2 regions of the Streptosporangium sp. NPDC002524 genome follow, and region 2 is predicted to be linked to the other one. Evidence: riboswitches for the same ligand, from Rfam matches in the RefSeq annotation. Region 2 holds a riboswitch; the other holds the start of a gene.
The links. Region 2 has a riboswitch for glycine ahead of gcvT (glycine cleavage system aminomethyltransferase GcvT). Riboswitches for the same ligand answer to the same signal wherever they lie in the genome.

Region 1: linked by a shared signal. The riboswitch ahead of gcvP (aminomethyl-transferring glycine dehydrogenase) and the one ahead of gcvT (glycine cleavage system aminomethyltransferase GcvT) in region 2 are both predicted to bind glycine.

The regions. Positions count from the first base shown of each region.
Region 1 is NZ_JBEOWK010000046.1:26,253-34,690, reverse strand. Features, by position in the region: gene gcvP (aminomethyl-transferring glycine dehydrogenase) at 1-2,715, opposite strand, end outside; glycine riboswitch at 2,898-2,990, opposite strand; gene ABT053_RS41765 (MerR family transcriptional regulator) at 3,006-3,629, opposite strand; gene ABT053_RS41760 (bifunctional nuclease family protein) at 3,774-4,244, opposite strand; gene ftsR (transcriptional regulator FtsR) at 4,324-4,974, opposite strand; gene ABT053_RS41750 (double zinc ribbon and FHA domain-containing protein) at 5,001-5,513, opposite strand; gene ABT053_RS41745 (sugar phosphate nucleotidyltransferase) at 5,898-8,399, opposite strand; gene clsA (cardiolipin synthase ClsA) at 8,403-8,438, opposite strand, start outside.
Region 2 is NZ_JBEOWK010000020.1:112,898-121,335, reverse strand. Features, by position in the region: gene ABT053_RS30650 (3-oxoacyl-ACP reductase) at 1-753, shown strand, start outside; gene ABT053_RS30645 (LacI family DNA-binding transcriptional regulator) at 920-1,936, opposite strand; gene ABT053_RS30640 (gamma-glutamyl-gamma-aminobutyrate hydrolase family protein) at 2,238-3,065, shown strand; glycine riboswitch at 3,170-3,268, shown strand; glycine riboswitch at 3,269-3,363, shown strand; gene gcvT (glycine cleavage system aminomethyltransferase GcvT) at 3,397-4,488, shown strand; gene gcvH (glycine cleavage system protein GcvH) at 4,485-4,874, shown strand; gene ABT053_RS30625 (L-serine ammonia-lyase) at 4,947-6,323, shown strand; gene ABT053_RS30620 (hypothetical protein) at 6,564-8,438, shown strand, end outside.

The DNA.
Region 1 (8,438 bases), on a different contig from region 2:
CCACTCGTCGGCGACGAGGCTGTCGGCCGTGTGCGGGGCGTTGCGCAGCGGGTTGTCGGTCCTGTCGTAGGCCCCGGAGGCGACCTTCGCGATCTCCTCGCGGATCGCGATCATCGCCTCGCAGAACCGGTCGAGCTCGGCCAGGTCCTCGCTCTCGGTCGGCTCGATCATCAGCGTGCCGGCCACCGGGAAGGACATGGTCGGGGCGTGGAAGCCGTAGTCGATGAGGCGCTTGGCCACGTCGTCGACCGTCACCCCGGTCTCCTTGGTGATCTGGCGCAGGTCCACGATGCACTCGTGGGCGACGAGGCCGCCGCGGCCGGTGTAGAGGACCGGGTAGTGGGGGCTGAGCCTGCGGGCCAGGTAGTTGGCCGACAGGATGGCCTGCTCGGTGGCCGCCTTCAGGCCGTCGGCGCCCATCATCCGGATGTAGGCCCAGGAGATGGGCAGGATGCCCGCGGAGCCGTACGGGGCCGCCGAGACCGGGCCGACCGCAGCGCCCTCGCCGCCCTCGCGCAGCGGGTGGCCGGGCAGGTAGTCGGCCAGGTGGGCGCGGACCGCGACCGGGCCGACGCCGGGGCCGCCGCCGCCGTGCGGGATGCAGAAGGTCTTGTGCAGGTTCAGGTGGGAGACGTCGGCCCCGAACTCCCCCGGCCTGGCCAGGCCGACCAGCGCGTTGAGGTTGGCGCCGTCGACGTAGACCTGCCCGCCGGCCTCGTGCACCAGCTCGCAGATCCGGACGATCGTCTCCTCGTACACCCCGTGCGTGGACGGGTAGGTCACCATGATCGCGGCGAGCTGCTCGCGGTGCTTGCCGATCTTCGCGACGAGGTCGTCGACGTCCACGTTGCCCTGGTCGTCACAGGCGACCACGGCCACGCGCATGCCCGCCATCACGGCGCTCGCGGCGTTGGTGCCGTGCGCGGACGAGGGGATCAGGCAGACGTCGCGGCCCGACTCGCCCCGGGCGGTGTGGTAGGCGCGGATCGCCAGGAGCCCGGCGAACTCGCCCTGGGAGCCGGCGTTCGGCTGGAGCGACACGGCGTCGTAGCCGGTCACCTCGGCCAGCCAGCGCTCCAGCTCCCCGATCAGCTCGACGTAACCCGCGGCCTGGTCCTCGGGCGCGTAGGGGTGCAGCCCGGCGAACTCCGGCCAGGTGATCGGCTCCATCTCGGTGGTCGCGTTGAGCTTCATGGTGCAGGAGCCCAGCGGGATCATCGACCGGTCGAGCGCGATGTCCTTGTCCTGCAGCCTGCGCAGGTAGCGCAGCATCGCCGTCTCGGAGCGGTGGCTGTTGAAGACCGGGTGGGTCAGATAGTCGCTGACCCGCGCCAGCGCGGCGGGCAGCGCGTCGTGCGCGGCGGCGTCGAGGTCGGCGAGCACGGTTCCGCTGACCTCGAAGGCGGCCAGGACCTGCTCCAGATGCAGGAGCTCGGTCTTCTCGTCGCAGGTGACGCCCACGTGGTCGGCGTCTACCAGGCGCAGGTTCACCCCGTTGTCGCGGGCCGCGGCGACGACCTTCGCGGCCCGGCCGGGCACCCTGGCGAGCACGGTGTCGAAGAAGGTGTCGTGCACGATCTCGACGCCGCCCTGGCGCAGGCCCTCGGCGAGCACGACGGCGTACCGGTGGGTGCGCCGGCCGATCCTGCGCAGGCCCTCGGGGCCGTGGTAGACGGCGTACATGCCGGCGATCACGGCGAGCAGCACCTGCGCGGTGCAGATGTTGCTGGTGGCCTTCTCGCGGCGGATGTGCTGCTCGCGGGTCTGGAGCGCGAGCCGGTACGCGGGGCGCTTGTCTGCGTCCTGGGAGACGCCCACCAGGCGGCCCGGCAGCTGGCGCTGGAGGCCGTCGCGGACGGCCATGTAGGCGGCGTGCGGGCCGCCGAAGCCGAGGGGGACGCCGAAGCGCTGCGAGGAGCCGACCGCGATGTCGGCGCCGAGCTCGCCGGGCGCGGCCAGGAGGGTGAGGGCGAGCAGGTCGGCGGCGGCGACCACCTGGGCGCCGCGCGCGTGGGCGGCGTCGGCGATGGCGCGGAAGTCGCGGACCCTGCCGCTGGCGCCGGGATACTGCACGAGCACCCCGAAGCACTCGGGAAGCTCCTCGGTGAAGTCGCTCTCGACCAGCTCGATGCCGAGCGGCTCGGCGCGGGTGCGCAGCACCGCCTTGGTCTGCGGCAGCGCGTCGGCGTCCACCACGAACACCTTCGAGGGCCCGCGGCCCGCGCGGCGGGCCAGGGTCATCGCCTCGGCGGCGGCGGTGGCCTCGTCCAGCAGGGAGGCCCCGGCCACGTCGAGGGCGGTCAGGTCGGCGACGACGGTCTGGAAGTTGATCAGGGCTTCCAGGCGGCCCTGGGAGATCTCCGGCTGGTAGGGCGTGTACGCGGTGTACCAGCCCGGGTTCTCCAGGAGGTTGCGGCGGATGACGCCCGGGGTGACCGTGTCGTGGTAGCCCAGGCCGATCATCGAGGTGAGCACGGTGTTGCGCCCGGCGAGGACCCGCAGCTCGGCGAGGGTCTCGGACTCCCCGGCCGCCGGGGGCAGGCTCAGCCGCTCGGAGGAGCGGATCGCCTCGGGCACGGCCACCGCGACCAGGTCGGCGACGGAGGCGAATCCGACCGCCTCCAGCATGCGGGTCTGGCCGGCGTCGTCCGGCCCTATGTGGCGGGTGGCGAACGGAGGGGAGCCGAGTTCGCTGAGCGATGACAGGTCGGTCATTGGTGAAGCCTCCCGGGACGGGGTGGAGACCGGCGCTGGGCGCGGGCGTATGCCTGGTCTCCCCCTCTGTCATCACGACCGTCGTGCCGGGTCGTGACCTGAGAGCTTCACCTGCCCCTTATGGGGCGGCTTGCACCGTCGGTGAGTCGCGCCTGGCGAGCGCGCCTGCTTTCCAGAGTTGCCTCGTCCGTGCGGTACCGGGTGCCTGAGAGATTCCGGGGAGGTTGCTCCTTCGGCGCCCCGATCGCGGTCGGGGTCTCTCCCGCACAGGGTCAGTGGCAAGTCCGAGTTTACCCGGTTCGTCGTGCTCTGCGACGGCGGGCCAGCTCATCGGCCTGATGATCTCCTCCTAAAGGGCCGTCGCCCGACTCCGCACGTTCGCCGGGCAGATCCGCGAGGGAGCCCTCCACCTCCTGCCACACCCGTCCCAGAGCTATGCCGAAGACGCCCTGACCACCCTGGAGCAGGTCGATGACCTCGTCGGGCGAGGTGCACTCGTAGACGCTCACCCCGTCGCTCATCAGGGTGATCCCGGCCAGGTCGTTGACGCCCCTGTCTCGCAGGTGCTGCACGGCGATGCGGATCTGCTGGAGGGAGACGCCGGTGTCGAGGAGCCGCTTGACGACCTTGAGGACCAGGATGTCGCGAAAGCCGTAGAGCCGCTGGGAGCCGGAGCCGTGGGCGGCTCGCACGGTGGGCTCGACCAGGCCGGTGCGCGCCCAGTAGTCGAGCTGCCGGTAGGTGATGCCGGCCGCGGAACAGGCCGTGGGGCCGCGGTAGCCGATGTCGGCGGGCACCTTCACCGGTTGCCCGTCGAACAGCAGACCCTCTTCACCCGCGCGCTGACGTGCCGACTGGCGCCGTTCCGGGTCATCCTGATCGGCGTTTCTACCCTCGCCGCTGCTGACCGCCACGCGGACCTCCGGCTTTCTCTCATCCCACGGCCTGATCTGGGGGTTTACGCACGACCGCGGGTTTCACTTGCACCGTAGGACTGGGGCCAAGTCCAGTCAACGACCCCACCCGGCGCGTCGTGAAGCGTAAATGCACCGAAATTCCTACCCCGCGCGGCCGAAGTCCTCGGGCGTGATCGTGTCAAGGAACTCCCTGAACTTCTCCACCTCGTCCTCCTGGTCGTCGGGGATGATCACCCCGGCCTCCCGGACCACGTCCTCACTCGCGAAGATACGGGCGCCGGTGCGCAGTGCCAAGGCGATCGAGTCCGAGGGACGCGCGCTCACCTCGACCCCGTTGGAGAACACGAGATCCGCGAAGAAGATGCCGTCGCGCAGGGCGACGATGTTGACCGTGCTCAGCCGGACCCCGAGGCCTTCGAGCACGTCGCGGAACAGATCATGGGTGAGGGGCCGGGGTGGTGGTTCCTCGGCCTGGGCCATGGCGATCGCCGTGGCCTCCGTCATGCCGATCCAGATAGGTAGGTAACGCTCCCCATGTGTCTCTTTCAGCAAGACGATCGGCTGGTTGGAGGGCATCTCAACTCGAACGCCCACGACCTCCATCTGCAACACGGGCTGCTCCGTCTTCGCTGGATTCCGACCGGTTTGTTCAACGTAACACTCGTGGGGGTACGAGTGCCTGGTCAGGTTCTCACCGGCCCAGGGCCCCACGAACGCCGGAACGCAGCAGAGAGGCGTGCAATTCCAGCAACAGGCCGGAGATCTCCCTGGCCGTCTCGTCGGCCTGGTCGATGGCGCCCGGGGCGCGGCGGCGCAGGAGGGGGGCGACGGCCTGCTCGACCAGCCCCGCCTCGCGCTCGGCGGCGGCCTTGACGGCCCGCAGGTGGCGGGCCCGCAGGCCGAAGGCGGCGAGGGCCCCGACGCTGCGGGCCACGGCCAGCGCCTCGGCGTCGTAGTAGCGGGCCACCGCGGCCAGCAGGCCGTAGTCCTCCAGCTCGGCGAGGGTCTCCTCGTCGAGCTCGGCGGCGGCGAGCAGCTCCTCGCGGGTGAGCCGGACCTCGGGGGGCGCGTCGTCGGGGACGGCCCGCGGCCGGGCGGCCGGGCGCTCCTCGCGGTCGGCCGCCTCCAGGTGGTCCTTGATGACGCGCAGCGGCAGGTAGCGGTCACGCTGCTCGCTGAGGATGTACCGCAGCCGCTCGACGTCGGCGTAGGTGAACTTCCGGTAACCGGAGGGACTGCGCTCCGGCTCGATCAGCCCCTCGCCCTCCAGGAAACGAATCTTGGAGATGCTGACGTCGGGGAACTCGCCCTGCAGGAGAGCGAGCACCTCCCCGATGCTCATGTGCGCACGAGCGGCCTGCGAGCTCATCATCCTCCAGCGGCGCCGCGGGTGAGGAAGACGAGGCGGAACTTGCCGATCTGCACCTCGTCCCCGCCGTACAGCGGGACCTCCTCGATGCGCTCGCGGTTCACGTACGTGCCGTTCAGGCTGCCGACGTCGCGGACGGTGAAGACCCCGCCGCCGCGCCGGTAGAACTCCACGTGGCGGCGCGAGACCGTGATGTCGTCGAGGAAGATGTCGCTCTCGGGGTGGCGGCCCACGGTGGTGAGGTCGCTGTCGAGCAGGAACCTGCTGCCGGCGTTGGGGCCGCGCATCGCGACCAGCAGCGCGGTGCCCGGGGGCAACTGCTCGACCGCCTGCCGCTCGGCGAGAAGCGTCTCACCTGTCTCCGCCTCGTAGGCCTCGATCCCGGAGAGGGAGATCGTCGATGTGCTGTCTCCGGGGGTCTCGGCTTTGGTAAGCGGCGACCCGCATCGTGAACAGAAACGGGCATCCTCAGGATTGGCATGACCGCACTGCGTGCAGTAGACGCTCGGCATCGATCGGCTCGGCCTCCTACCGCGAAGACGCGGCAACGGTGCTCAGTGATGCGCGCCTCGCTTCTTCGCTTCTCAAGTGTTTTCTCGGACTGCGAATGCCGCAACATACAGTGATGAGGCGCGAAGGTCAAGGTTGACGCTGAACCGCGGGTACGGTCGGTGACAAAGTTACAGTGGGGCACTGTCCCCGGTCCATGGCGCCGCGCTGTGTTTGTGGCAACCGCTCGGCCCGGAGCCCCCGCCCGGGCCCCGTTCCCGCGCCTTCGCGCACCCGCCCAGACCCCTGTCTCACGCCTTCGCGCACCCGCCCGGGGCCCGTTCTCGCACCTTCGCGCACCCGCCCGGGGCCCGTTCTCGCGCCCTCGCGCGCCCGGCCGGGTCCCGTCAGCCGCCCGCGGCCTCCTCGACCACCCGCGCCCAGTGCTCGATCAGGGTCTGCGCGGAGTCGACGTCGAACCCCTCGGCCCACAGGTGGGTGACCGCCTCCGTCGGGTCGGGCAGCACCAGGGTCCAGCTGCCGTCCTCGGCGACGACCCGCACCCCGTCGGTGGTGTCGATGCGGTAGTGCTCGGCGGCCTCGATGACCGAGCGCATCACCGCGCCCTTGGCCGCCCACGGGGTCGGCACGGTCCGGCGCAGCAGCTTGGCCTCGGGGATCCTGGCGTCGATCTGGCTGAGTGAGAGCCGGGTCCTGGCGACCAGGCCCAGCAGGCGCAGGAACACCGCCAGGCCGTCCACCGTGGGCCCGAACTCGGGCACGATGAAACCGCCGCGCCCGTCGGCCGCGAAGATCATCTCCGGCCCCCTGGCGGCGGCGGTGAGCGCGTCGATCGCGGTGGAGGTCCACTCGGCCTGGACGCCGTGGAACCTGCAGACCTGCTCGGCCACCCGGGTGGTGGTGACCGGCAGCGCCACCCTGCCGCCGCGCCGCTCGGCGGCGACCAGGTCGAGCACCACCAGCAGGGCGCGCTCCTCGCTGATCAGCTGGCCCTTCTCGTCCACCAGCGCGACCCGCTCCCCCACCGGGTCGAAGCGCACCCCGAAGGCCGCCCTGGAGGAGCTGACGAGCTCCGACAGGCGCTGCAGGTCGCGGCGGCGCTCGGCGAGGGTCTCGGTGGGCGAGGCGTCGTCCAGCCGGTTGTTGACGGTCAGCACGTCCACCCCGACCCGGCCCAGCAGGCTGGGCAGCACCAGCGAGGAGGTGCCCCCGGCGCAGTCGACCACGACCTTCATGTCGGCGTCGCGCACCCCGCTGATGTCGATCAGGCGCAGCAGCTCGTGCGTGTAGTCCTCCACCGCGCGGGCGGGGAAGCTCAGCTCGGCGATCTCCCCGGGGAAGGCGCGGCGGAACTCCTGCCGGGAGAAGACCCGGTCCAGCTTGCGCTGGGCCGCCGGTGACAGGTCCGCGCCCTGCTCGTCCATGAAGACGATGTCGACGCTCTGCGGGTCGCCGGGGGTGGTGCGCAGCGCGATGCCGCCGACGGCGTTCTCCCTGGCGGTGTGGAAGCGGGCCACCGGGAGCGGGGACGCCTCCAGGTCGAGCACGTTGATCGCGCTCGCGTTCAGGGCGCTGATCACGGCCCGCTTCAGCGCCCGCGCGGCGCGGGAGGAGTCGCGGGAGGTGATGACCGAGGCGCCCTTCTTCAGGGTGGTGGCGTAGGCGCTGGCCAGGCGTACGCACAGCTCGGGGGTGATCTCGACGTTGACCAGCCCGGAGACGCCCCGGGGGCCGAACAGGTTGCGCTGGGCGCGCGGCTCCCAGATGACGCTGTTGTTGATCACCGCCCCGGCCTCGATGGTCTTGAACGGGTAGATCTTGACCCCGGAGGAGATGTAGGCCTCGGCCTCGATGATGCACTCGTCGCCGACGACGGCGCCCTCCTCGACCCTGGCGGCGGTCATCAGGTCGGTGTTCTTGCCGATCACGCAGCCGCGCAGGTGGGCGCTGGGCCCGACGTAGACGTTGTCGTGGACGACCGCGCGGTGCAGGAAGGCCCCCTCCCTGACCACCGCGTTGCTGCCCAGCACGGTGTACTCGCGCAGCTCGGCGCCCGCCTCGACCTTGGCGTAGTCGCCGACGTACAGGGGCCCCTTGAGGACGGCGTCGGCGTCGACCGAGGCCCCCTCGGCGACCCAGACGCCCGGCGAGACCTCGAAGGCGTCGATGTCGACCTTGACCCGGCCGGACAGGACGTCGGCCTGGGCCTTGAGGTAGCTCTCGTGGGTGCCGACGTCCTCCCAGTAGCCGTCGGCCACGTAGCCGTACAGCGGGGCGCCGCGCTCCAGCAGCCTGGGGAACACGTCGCCCGACCAGTCGACGGACTCCCCGGCCGCGATCTCGTCGAGGACCTCGGGCTCCATCACGTAGATGCCGGTGTTGGCGGTGTCGGAGAAGACCTGGCCCCAGGTCGGCTTCTCCAGGAAGCGCTCCACCCTGCCCTGGTCGTCGACGATGACGATGCCGAACTCCAGCGGGTTGGGGACGCGCTTGAGCCCGATCGTGACCATCGCGCCGTTCTCGCGGTGGAAGCGGATCATGTCGGTCAGGTCGATGTCGGTCAGCGCGTCGCCGGAGATGACCAGGAAGCGGTCGTCGCGGAGCCGGTCGGCGGCGTTCTTCACGCTGCCCGCGGTGCCGAGCGGGGTGTCCTCGGTGGCGTAGTACAGGCTCATGCCGAGCTCGTCGCCGTCGCCGAAGTAGTTGCGGACCAGGGCGGCCAGGAACTGCACGGTGACCACCGTCTCGGTGAAGCCGTGCCGTTTGAGCAGGCGAAGCACATGCTCCATGATCGGCCGATTGATCACGGGCAGGAGAGGTTTGGGCTGGTTCGCGGTCATCGGCCGGAGCCGTGTCCCCTCCCCGCCCGCCATGACGACGGCCTTCACAGATCACCTCTTAAGGCGTTTGGCCTCGCTTGTCAGCTG
Region 2 (8,438 bases):
CAGGACCGGGTCGCCGTCATCACCGGCGCCGGAAGCGGGATCGGCCTGGCCACCGCGCGCCGGTTCGCCGAGGAGGGCGCCCGCGTCGTGTGCGTGGACCTGGACGAGACGACCGGTTCCAAGGCCGCCGACGAGGTCGGCGGGCTGTTCGTGCGGGCCGACGTGACCAGCGAGGACGACGTCGCCCGCACGTTCCAGACCGCTTTCGACACCTACGGCAGCGTGGACATCGCGTTCAACAACGCGGGCATCTCGCCGCCGGACGACGACTCGATCCTGGAGACAGGCATCGACGCCTGGCGCCGGGTCCAGGAGGTCAACCTCACCTCGGTCTACCTGTGCTGCAAGCACGTCATCCCGTACATGCGGCGGCAGGGCAAGGGGTCGATCATCAACACCGCGTCGTTCGTGGCCGTGATGGGGTCGGCGACCAGCCAGATCTCCTACACCGCGTCCAAGGGCGGGGTGCTGGCCATGTCGCGCGAGCTGGGCGTGCAGTTCGCCCGCGAGGGCATCCGGGTGAACGCGCTGTGCCCGGGACCGGTGAACACGCCGCTGCTGCGGGAGCTGTTCGCCAAGGACCCCGAGCGGGCGCAGCGCCGCCTGGTGCACATCCCGGTGGGCCGCTTCGCCGAGGCGTCCGAGATCGCCGCCGCGGTGGCGTTCCTCGCCTCGGACGACGCGAGCTTCATCACCGGCTCGGAGTTCCTGGTGGACGGCGGCATCTCCGGCGCGTACGTCACCCCGTTCTGAACACCGGCGTCACCCTGTTCCGAACACCGGCGTCATCCCGTTCCGCACACCGGCGACGGACGTCCCGGCACGGGCGCGCGGCGCGTCACCCCGCTCCGAGCCCCACCGGCGTCCGTCACCGCGCCCGGGACACCCGTGCCGTACGGCCACCCCGTGACGGCGTCCGTCACCGGTGTCCCGGCGCGCCCGTGCTGCCGCGCGGGGTGAGCCTGGCCGTCTCGGTCTGGACGCCGGCGACGTGCTCGCCCGCGATCAGCGCCAGCAGGCTCCGCGCGGCCTGGGCCCCGTAGTGGGGGATGTCCCGGCCGAGGGCGGTCAGGGCCGGTCGCACCACCTGGGAGAGGGGCGAGTCGTCCCAGGCCACGAGGGACAGGTCCGCGGGCACCTCCAGGCGCATCTCCTGCGCGACCGAGAGTCCGGCGACGGCCATGATGTCGTTGTCGTAGACGATCGCCGTCGGCCGGTTCGCGCCGCTGACCAGCCGCCGGGTGGCCCGCGCGCCCTCCTCCCCGGTGTAGTCCGTGTGCGCGACGGAGTGGGTGAGGCCGAGCTCGTCGCACGCGGCGGCGAAGGCCCGGTCGCGCAGGACGGTGTGCACCAGCGCGGGCAGCCCGGCGACCCTGGCGACCCGGCGGTGGCCGAGCGCGGCGAGATACTCCACCGTCTCCCTCATGGCCGCGCCGTCGTCGGACCAGACGGGGGCGAGCGAGCCGGTCTCCGACGGGTGGCCGATCACCACGGCCGGCAGGGCCATGTCCTCGATCTCGGGGACGCGCGGGTCGTCGAAGTGCAGGTCGACCAGGATGACGCCGTCGACGCGGCCCTCCCCCCACCACCTGCGGTAGACCTCCGTCTCCTGCGCGTGGCCGGTCACCATCTGCAGGAGCAGGGCGTAGGAGCGGGCCGACAGCTCGCTCTCGATGCCGCTGATCAGCTCCATGAAGAACGGTTCCATCCCCAGGACCCGCGCGGGGCGGCACACGGTCAGGCCGACGGCGCGGGCCCGTGCCCCGTTGAGGGCGCGCGCGGCGCTGTTGGGCTGCCAGCCGATCTCTCTCGCGATGGCCTTGATGGTGTTCCTTCTCGCCTCCGACACGCCCGGACGGTCGTTCAGCGCGTAGGAGACCGCGACCTTGGACACCCCCGCGCGACGAGCGATGTCGGCGATCGTCGGTCGCTTCACGAGCCCTCCCCTGAACCGGTTATCCGACGCGTTTCCGCTGCGCACTTTACTATGCGTGCCCCGGCTCCCGGCGATCCCCCCGACGGCCGACGACCCCCCGTGACCCCTGTGACCCCTCGTGATCAGCCGTCACGGTCGGACGCCCGCGCCCGCGGCAAGACCGGGGGCGGTGACTCCCGAGCCGTCTCCCCGGCGGCCGGTCCGCTTAACCACTTAACTCTCGCCGCGCGCCCCGCCGCCGCCCGCGACCCCCGCTCACGGCGGGTCCCCGGCGGCACGCCGTCCCGCCCCGGCCGGTAACGTGCGGGAAGGCACCGGGATCGGCACCACGGGCACGAGGGGCACCACGGGCACGATGGGCACCACGGGCACGATGGGCACGATGGGCACACGGCGCCAGGACCTCGGTGGAAGCACGGCGAAACAGGAGACCATGTCCCGTCCCGTCATCGGCATCACCTGTTACGTCGAGCCCGCGCGCTTCACCGTCTGGGAGACCACGACCGCGCTCCTGCCGTACGACTACGTCGACCACGTGGCCCGCGCGGGCGGGCAGCCGGTGATCCTGCCCCCGGCGGGCGACCCCGCGACGCTGGCGGAGCGCCTGGACGGGCTGATCCTGGCCGGTGGCGGGGACGTCGGCCCCGAGCGGTACGGGCAGGAGCCGCACGAGCGGACCGGCTACGTCCGGCCGTTCCGCGACGACGCGGAGCTGGGGCTGGTCCGGGCGGCGCTGGAGCGCGGCCTGCCCTTCCTGGGGGTCTGCCGGGGCATGCAGGTCCTGAACGTCTCGCTGGGCGGCACCCTCCACCAGCACCTGCCCGACGTGGTCGGCCACCCGGGGCACGCCCCGGCCCCCGGCCACTACGGCAGGATGCCGGTGTGGCTCGCCCCCGGCAGCCGGACCTCGAAGATCTTCGGGGCCGAGACCGTGGACGTGGCCCACTACCACCACCAGGCCCTCGACCGGCCAGCCCCGGGCCTCACGGTGACCGCCCACGCCGAGGACGGCACGATCGAGGCCGTGGAGGTGGACGACCACCCCTTCGCCGTCGCCGTCCAGTGGCATCCCGAGACCGACGACGAGTCGGCCCTGTTCGAGGCGCTCGTCCGGCACGCCACCCCCTGACCGGCGCGGATGAGGGCGGAGCAGGGTGGATCGGGGCGGATCCGGGGCGGCGAGGGGATTTCGCTCGGCCGGTGCGGGCGGTTAGGCTGGCCGCTGACACCGATGAATCCCGTGCGGGAGAGCGTCCTGACACCCAGGCCAGGACCCCTGAAGGAGCAAGCCCTCCCCGCGAACCTCTCAAGGCAAAGGACCGTGCGGGTAGGTGCCCTCTGGAAAGCAGGTCCCACGACCTCGCCGAAGGTGAAAATCCGGTAAAACCCGGATGAAACTCTCAGGCACCCACGACAGAGGGGGAGGATGCTCTCATCTGTCCCCTGTCTGAGGTGCGCACATGTCCCGACCTACGCCGCTGCGCGGCGTGCACGAGTCCCTCGGCGCGACGCTGACCGACTTCGCGGGCTGGCTGATGCCGCTCCGCTACGGCAGCGAGTCGGCCGAGCACAACGCGGTCCGCCAGGCGGCCGGCCTGTTCGACCTCTCCCACATGGGTGAGATCTTCGTGACCGGGCCGCAGGCCGCCGAGGCCCTCGACCACTCCCTGGTCGGCCACCTCTCCGCGCTGGAGCCCGGCCGCGCCCGCTACACGATGATCGTCGACGCCGAGGGCGGCGTGCTGGACGACCTGATCGTCTACCGGCTCGCCCCCGCCGAGTTCATGGTCGTCGCCAACGCCTCCAACTACCCGCGGGTGGCCGCCGAGCTGACCGGCCGCGCCAAGGGCTTCGACGCCGTGGTGGACGACCGCTCCGAGCGGTACGCGCTGGTCGCGATCCAGGGCCCGCGCTCCGCGGAGATCCTGGGCACGCTCACCGACGCCGACCTCGACGGGCTCAGGTACTACGCCGGCCTGCCCGCCGTCGTCGCGGGCCGCGAGGCCCTCATCGCCCGTACCGGCTACACCGGCGAGGACGGCTTCGAGCTGTTCGTCGCGGCCGGGGACGCGGAGCCGGTCTGGGCCGCCCTCACCGAGGCGGGCGCGCCGCACGGCCTCATCCCCGCGGGCCTGTCCGCCCGCGACACCCTCCGGCTGGAGGCCGGGATGCCGCTGTACGGCAACGAGCTGTCGGCCTCGCTCACCCCGTTCGACGCCGGGCTGGGCCGTGTGGTGAGGTTTGACAAGCCGGGCGACTTCGTCGGCCGGGCCGCCCTCGAAGCACGCAAGGACGTCCCGCCGTCGCGCCGCCTGGTCGGCCTGGTCGCGACCGGCCGCAGGGTGCCCCGGCACGGGTACCCGGTGGTGGTCGCCGGAGACGGCACGGTCGTCGGCGAGGTCACCAGCGGGGCGCCCTCCCAGTCACTGGGCAGGCCCATCGCGATGGCCTACGTGGACAACGGCCTGTCGTCAGGACTGGCCGTCGACATCAGGGGCAGCCACGAGCCGGTCGAGGTCGTCGCACTGCCCTTCTACAGGAGGAAAAAATGAGCAGCATTCCCGAGGAACTGCACTACACCAAGGAACACGAGTGGATCTCCGGCATCGATGACGGCCTGACCCTCACCGTCGGCATCACCGCCTACGCCGCCGAGGCGCTGGGCGACGTGGTCTACGTGCAGGTCCCCGAGGTCGGCTCGGCCGTCGCCTCCGGTGACGCCGTCGGCGAGGTCGAGTCGACCAAGTCGGTGAGCGACATCTTCGCGCCGGTCTCCGGCGAGGTCGTCGAGGTCAACCAGGCCGTCGTGGACGACCCCTCGCTGGTCAACAGCGACTCCTACGGCGACGGCTGGCTGTTCCGCGTACGCCTCGAGGGCTCCGCCGACGACCTGCTGTCGCCGGAGGAGTACGCCGCGCTCACCTCGGGTGAGTCCTAAGCCTCTCCCCCCTCGCGTCACGGCCACGCGCGTCCCCGGGCGCGCGTGGCCGTCCACGCTGGAAGGATTCAGATGACGATCAGCGTCTTCGATCTCTTCAAGATCGGAATCGGCCCGTCCAGCTCGCACACCGGCGGCCCGATGGCCGCCGCCCACAAGTTCGCCCGCGGCCTCGACCGGGACGGGCTCCTGGAGAAGACCGCCCGGGTGAGCGCCATCCTGTACGGCTCGCTGGGCCTGACCGGCAAGGGCCACGGCAGCGACAAGGCCGTGCTGCTCGGCCTGTCGGGCGAGAAGCCCGAGCTGGTCGACGTCGACACGGTCGACGAGCGCCTCGCCGCCATGCGCGAGTCCGGCACCCTCTCCCTGTACGGCTCCCGTGAGATCCCCTTCGTCATCGGCGAGGACCTCGTCTTCGAACGCAAGATCTCGCTCCCCGGCCACCCCAACGGCATGCGCTTCACCGCGCTGTCCGAGTCCGGCGAGACGGTCCGCGAGAAGGTCTACTACTCGGTGGGCGGCGGCTTCGTCGTCGACGAGAACGCCACCGGCGCCGACCGGATCAAGCCCGACGACACCGTCCTGCCGTACCCCTTCACCACGGCCGCGGAATTGCTCGCCCAGTGCGCGGAGACCGGGCTGTCGATCTCCGGGCTGATGCTGGAGAACGAGCAGGCGTTCGGCCGCACCGAGGCCGAGATCCGCGACCAGCTGCTCGTCCTGTGGCGGGTCATGAGCGAGTGCGTGCAGCGCGGCATCGGCAAGGAGGGCGTGCTGCCCGGCGGCCTGAAGGTCCGCCGCCGCGCCCACCAGCTCCACCGGCAGCTGCGCAGCGAGTCGGCGGAGAAGGACTCGCTGCAGACGATGGACTGGGTCTCGCTGTTCGCCCTCGCGGTCAACGAGGAGAACGCCGCCGGGGGCCGCATCGTCACCGCGCCCACCAACGGCGCCGCGGGCATCATCCCGGCCGTGCTCACCTACTACGACCGCTTCACCAAGGACTCCGACGACGAGGGCGTGATCCGCTTCCTGCTGACCGCGGGGGCGATCGGCGTGCTGTTCAAGGAGAACGCCTCCATCTCCGGCGCCGAGGTCGGCTGCCAGGGCGAGGTCGGCTCGGCCTGCTCGATGGCCGCCGCCGGGCTCACCGAGGTGATGGGCGGGACCCCGGAGCAGGTCGAGAACGCCGCCGAGATCGGCATCGAGCACAACCTGGGGCTGACCTGCGACCCGATCGGCGGCCTGGTGCAGATCCCGTGCATCGAGCGCAACGCGGTCGCCTCGATCAAGGCCATCGCCGCCGCCAGGATCGCGATGCGCGGCGACGGCCGCCACTTCGTCTCGCTGGACAAGGCCATCAAGACGATGCGCGACACCGGCCGCGACATGCTCGACAAGTACAAGGAGACCAGCCGGGGAGGGCTCGCGGTCAACGTCATCGAGTGCTGAGCGGGCACGGGACGGGCCTGGGACCTCCGGTGGCCGGGGGTTCCCGGCGCGCGGGGAGCCACGGGTCTCGGGCCGACGCGCGGGGAAGGGTCACGGGTCCCCGGACCGGCGCTCGGGAGGAGAGTCACGGGTCCCTGGGAACATACAACCCGATCACCAACAAATTTCGCATCACGTGCAAGACCCTCCGATCCCGCGCCTATGCTGGGTGGCCATGTGAGCGGGACTCGGGAGGTCGCGGTGGTAACGGGAACGCACCCGGCGGGCCGTTCCCGTCGCTCCCAGCGCCCCGCGAAACCCTCCCGCCCCCTGCGGACGCTCCGCTTCGTCCGGTCGCACTGGCTCTTCGTCACCGCCCTGCTGGCGGGTGGCGGCCTGCGGGTCCTCGCCATGCTCGGCTACCGGCCCGCCCTGTGGTTCTGGGCCGACTCCTTCGTCTACCTGAACGCGGGGCTCGACCCCCGCCCCCTGGAGTCCCGCCCGGCGGGCTACGCGCTGTTCCTGTGGATCCTCAAGCCGCTGTCCAGCATCCCCGCGGTGGTCGCGGTGCAGCACCTGCTCGGGCTGGTCGTGGCCGTCTGCGTCTACCTGCTGCTGCGCAGGCTGGGCGGGCTGCCCGGGTGGGGCGCGACGCTCGCCTCACTGCCGGTGCTGCTGGACGCCTACCAGCTCCAGCTCGAACACCTCGTCATGGCGGACCTGCTCTTCCAGTTCCTGGCGGTGCTCGCGGTCACGCTGCTGCTGTGGCGGCGGCGCCCCGCGGTGTGGGTCGCGGCGCTGGCCGGAGCGCTGCTCGCCGCGGCGACCGTCACCCGCACGATCGGGCTGCCGCTGATCGCCGTGGCGCTGGCCTGCATGCTGCTCCGCCGGGCCGGGTGGCGGGCGGTCGTCGCCGCGACGCTGGCCGCCGCGATCGGCCTGGGCTCGTACGCGGCCTGGTTCAGGACCGAGCACGGCAACTTCGGGCTGACCAGGGGAAACGCCTTCCTCTGGGCGCGGACGATGACCTTCGCCGACTGCGACAGGATCCACCCGGCCGGTCCCGAGGCGGCCCTGTGCCCCGTCGAGCCGCTCGGGCGGCGCCCGGCGCCGCCGGTCTACATCTGGGACGGCGACTCGCCGCTGAACAAGGTCAAGGGCAGCTGGGCGGAGCGCGACGCGCTCGCGGGCGCCTTCGCCACCCAGGCGATCATGGCCCAGCCGTTCGACTTCCTGCGGGCGGGCCTGAGCGACGCGGCCCACATCTTCGACTGGAACCGGCGCGTCTACCCGGCCCCCGGGCCGCAGAGCGCCTACGTCTTCCCCGACACCGTGCGCCCCTTCTCCCCGGGGGCCGCCTCGCAGGGCAGGACCGCCGAACAGCTGACCGTGGCCTACCAGGGCTCGTCGGGGGCGCCGGTGATGGCCGAGCCGTACGCGGGCTGGCTGCGCGGCTACCAGGAGTACGCCTTCGTGCGGGGCCCGTACCTCGGGGTGATCCTGCTGGTCGGCCTGGTCGGCGTGCTGATGCGGCTGCGGCGGCTCGGCGGCGCGGTGCTGCTGCCCTGGGCGGCGGGGACGATGCTGCTGATCCTGCCGCCCTTCATCGCGGCCTTCGACCACCGCTACGTCATCCCCGCCCTCCCGCTGGCCTGCCTCGCCGCCGGGCTCGCCTTCGGGTCCAGGCACGAGGAGAACGCCCCCGAGCCCGCGGCCGTCGTGCCGGACGAGGATCCGCCGTACGAGGGCCCCGGCGACGAGGACCCGTCGTACGACACGACGAGCGACCGGCCGGTGTACGCGAGTCCCGTCGGGGAGGCGGGGTACGGGTCGTACGAGGGACAGGGCTACCGGGGTACCGCGGCGCACGGAGGCGCCGGGTACGGAGACACCGGGTACAGGGGCACCGCGTACGGGACCTCCTCGTACGGGGACACCGCCTACGGGAACACGACGGAACGGCCCGTGTACGGCGCGACCGGCGAACGGTCCGCGTACGGGGGAACGGCCGAACGGTCCGCGTACGGCCCCACGGGTGAGCGATCCGCGTACGGGGGGACGGGTGAGCGGCCGGTGCCCGGGGGGTCAGCGGCGGCGGACGTGCAGGCGAACCACCACGCCGAGTTCTACCTCCCC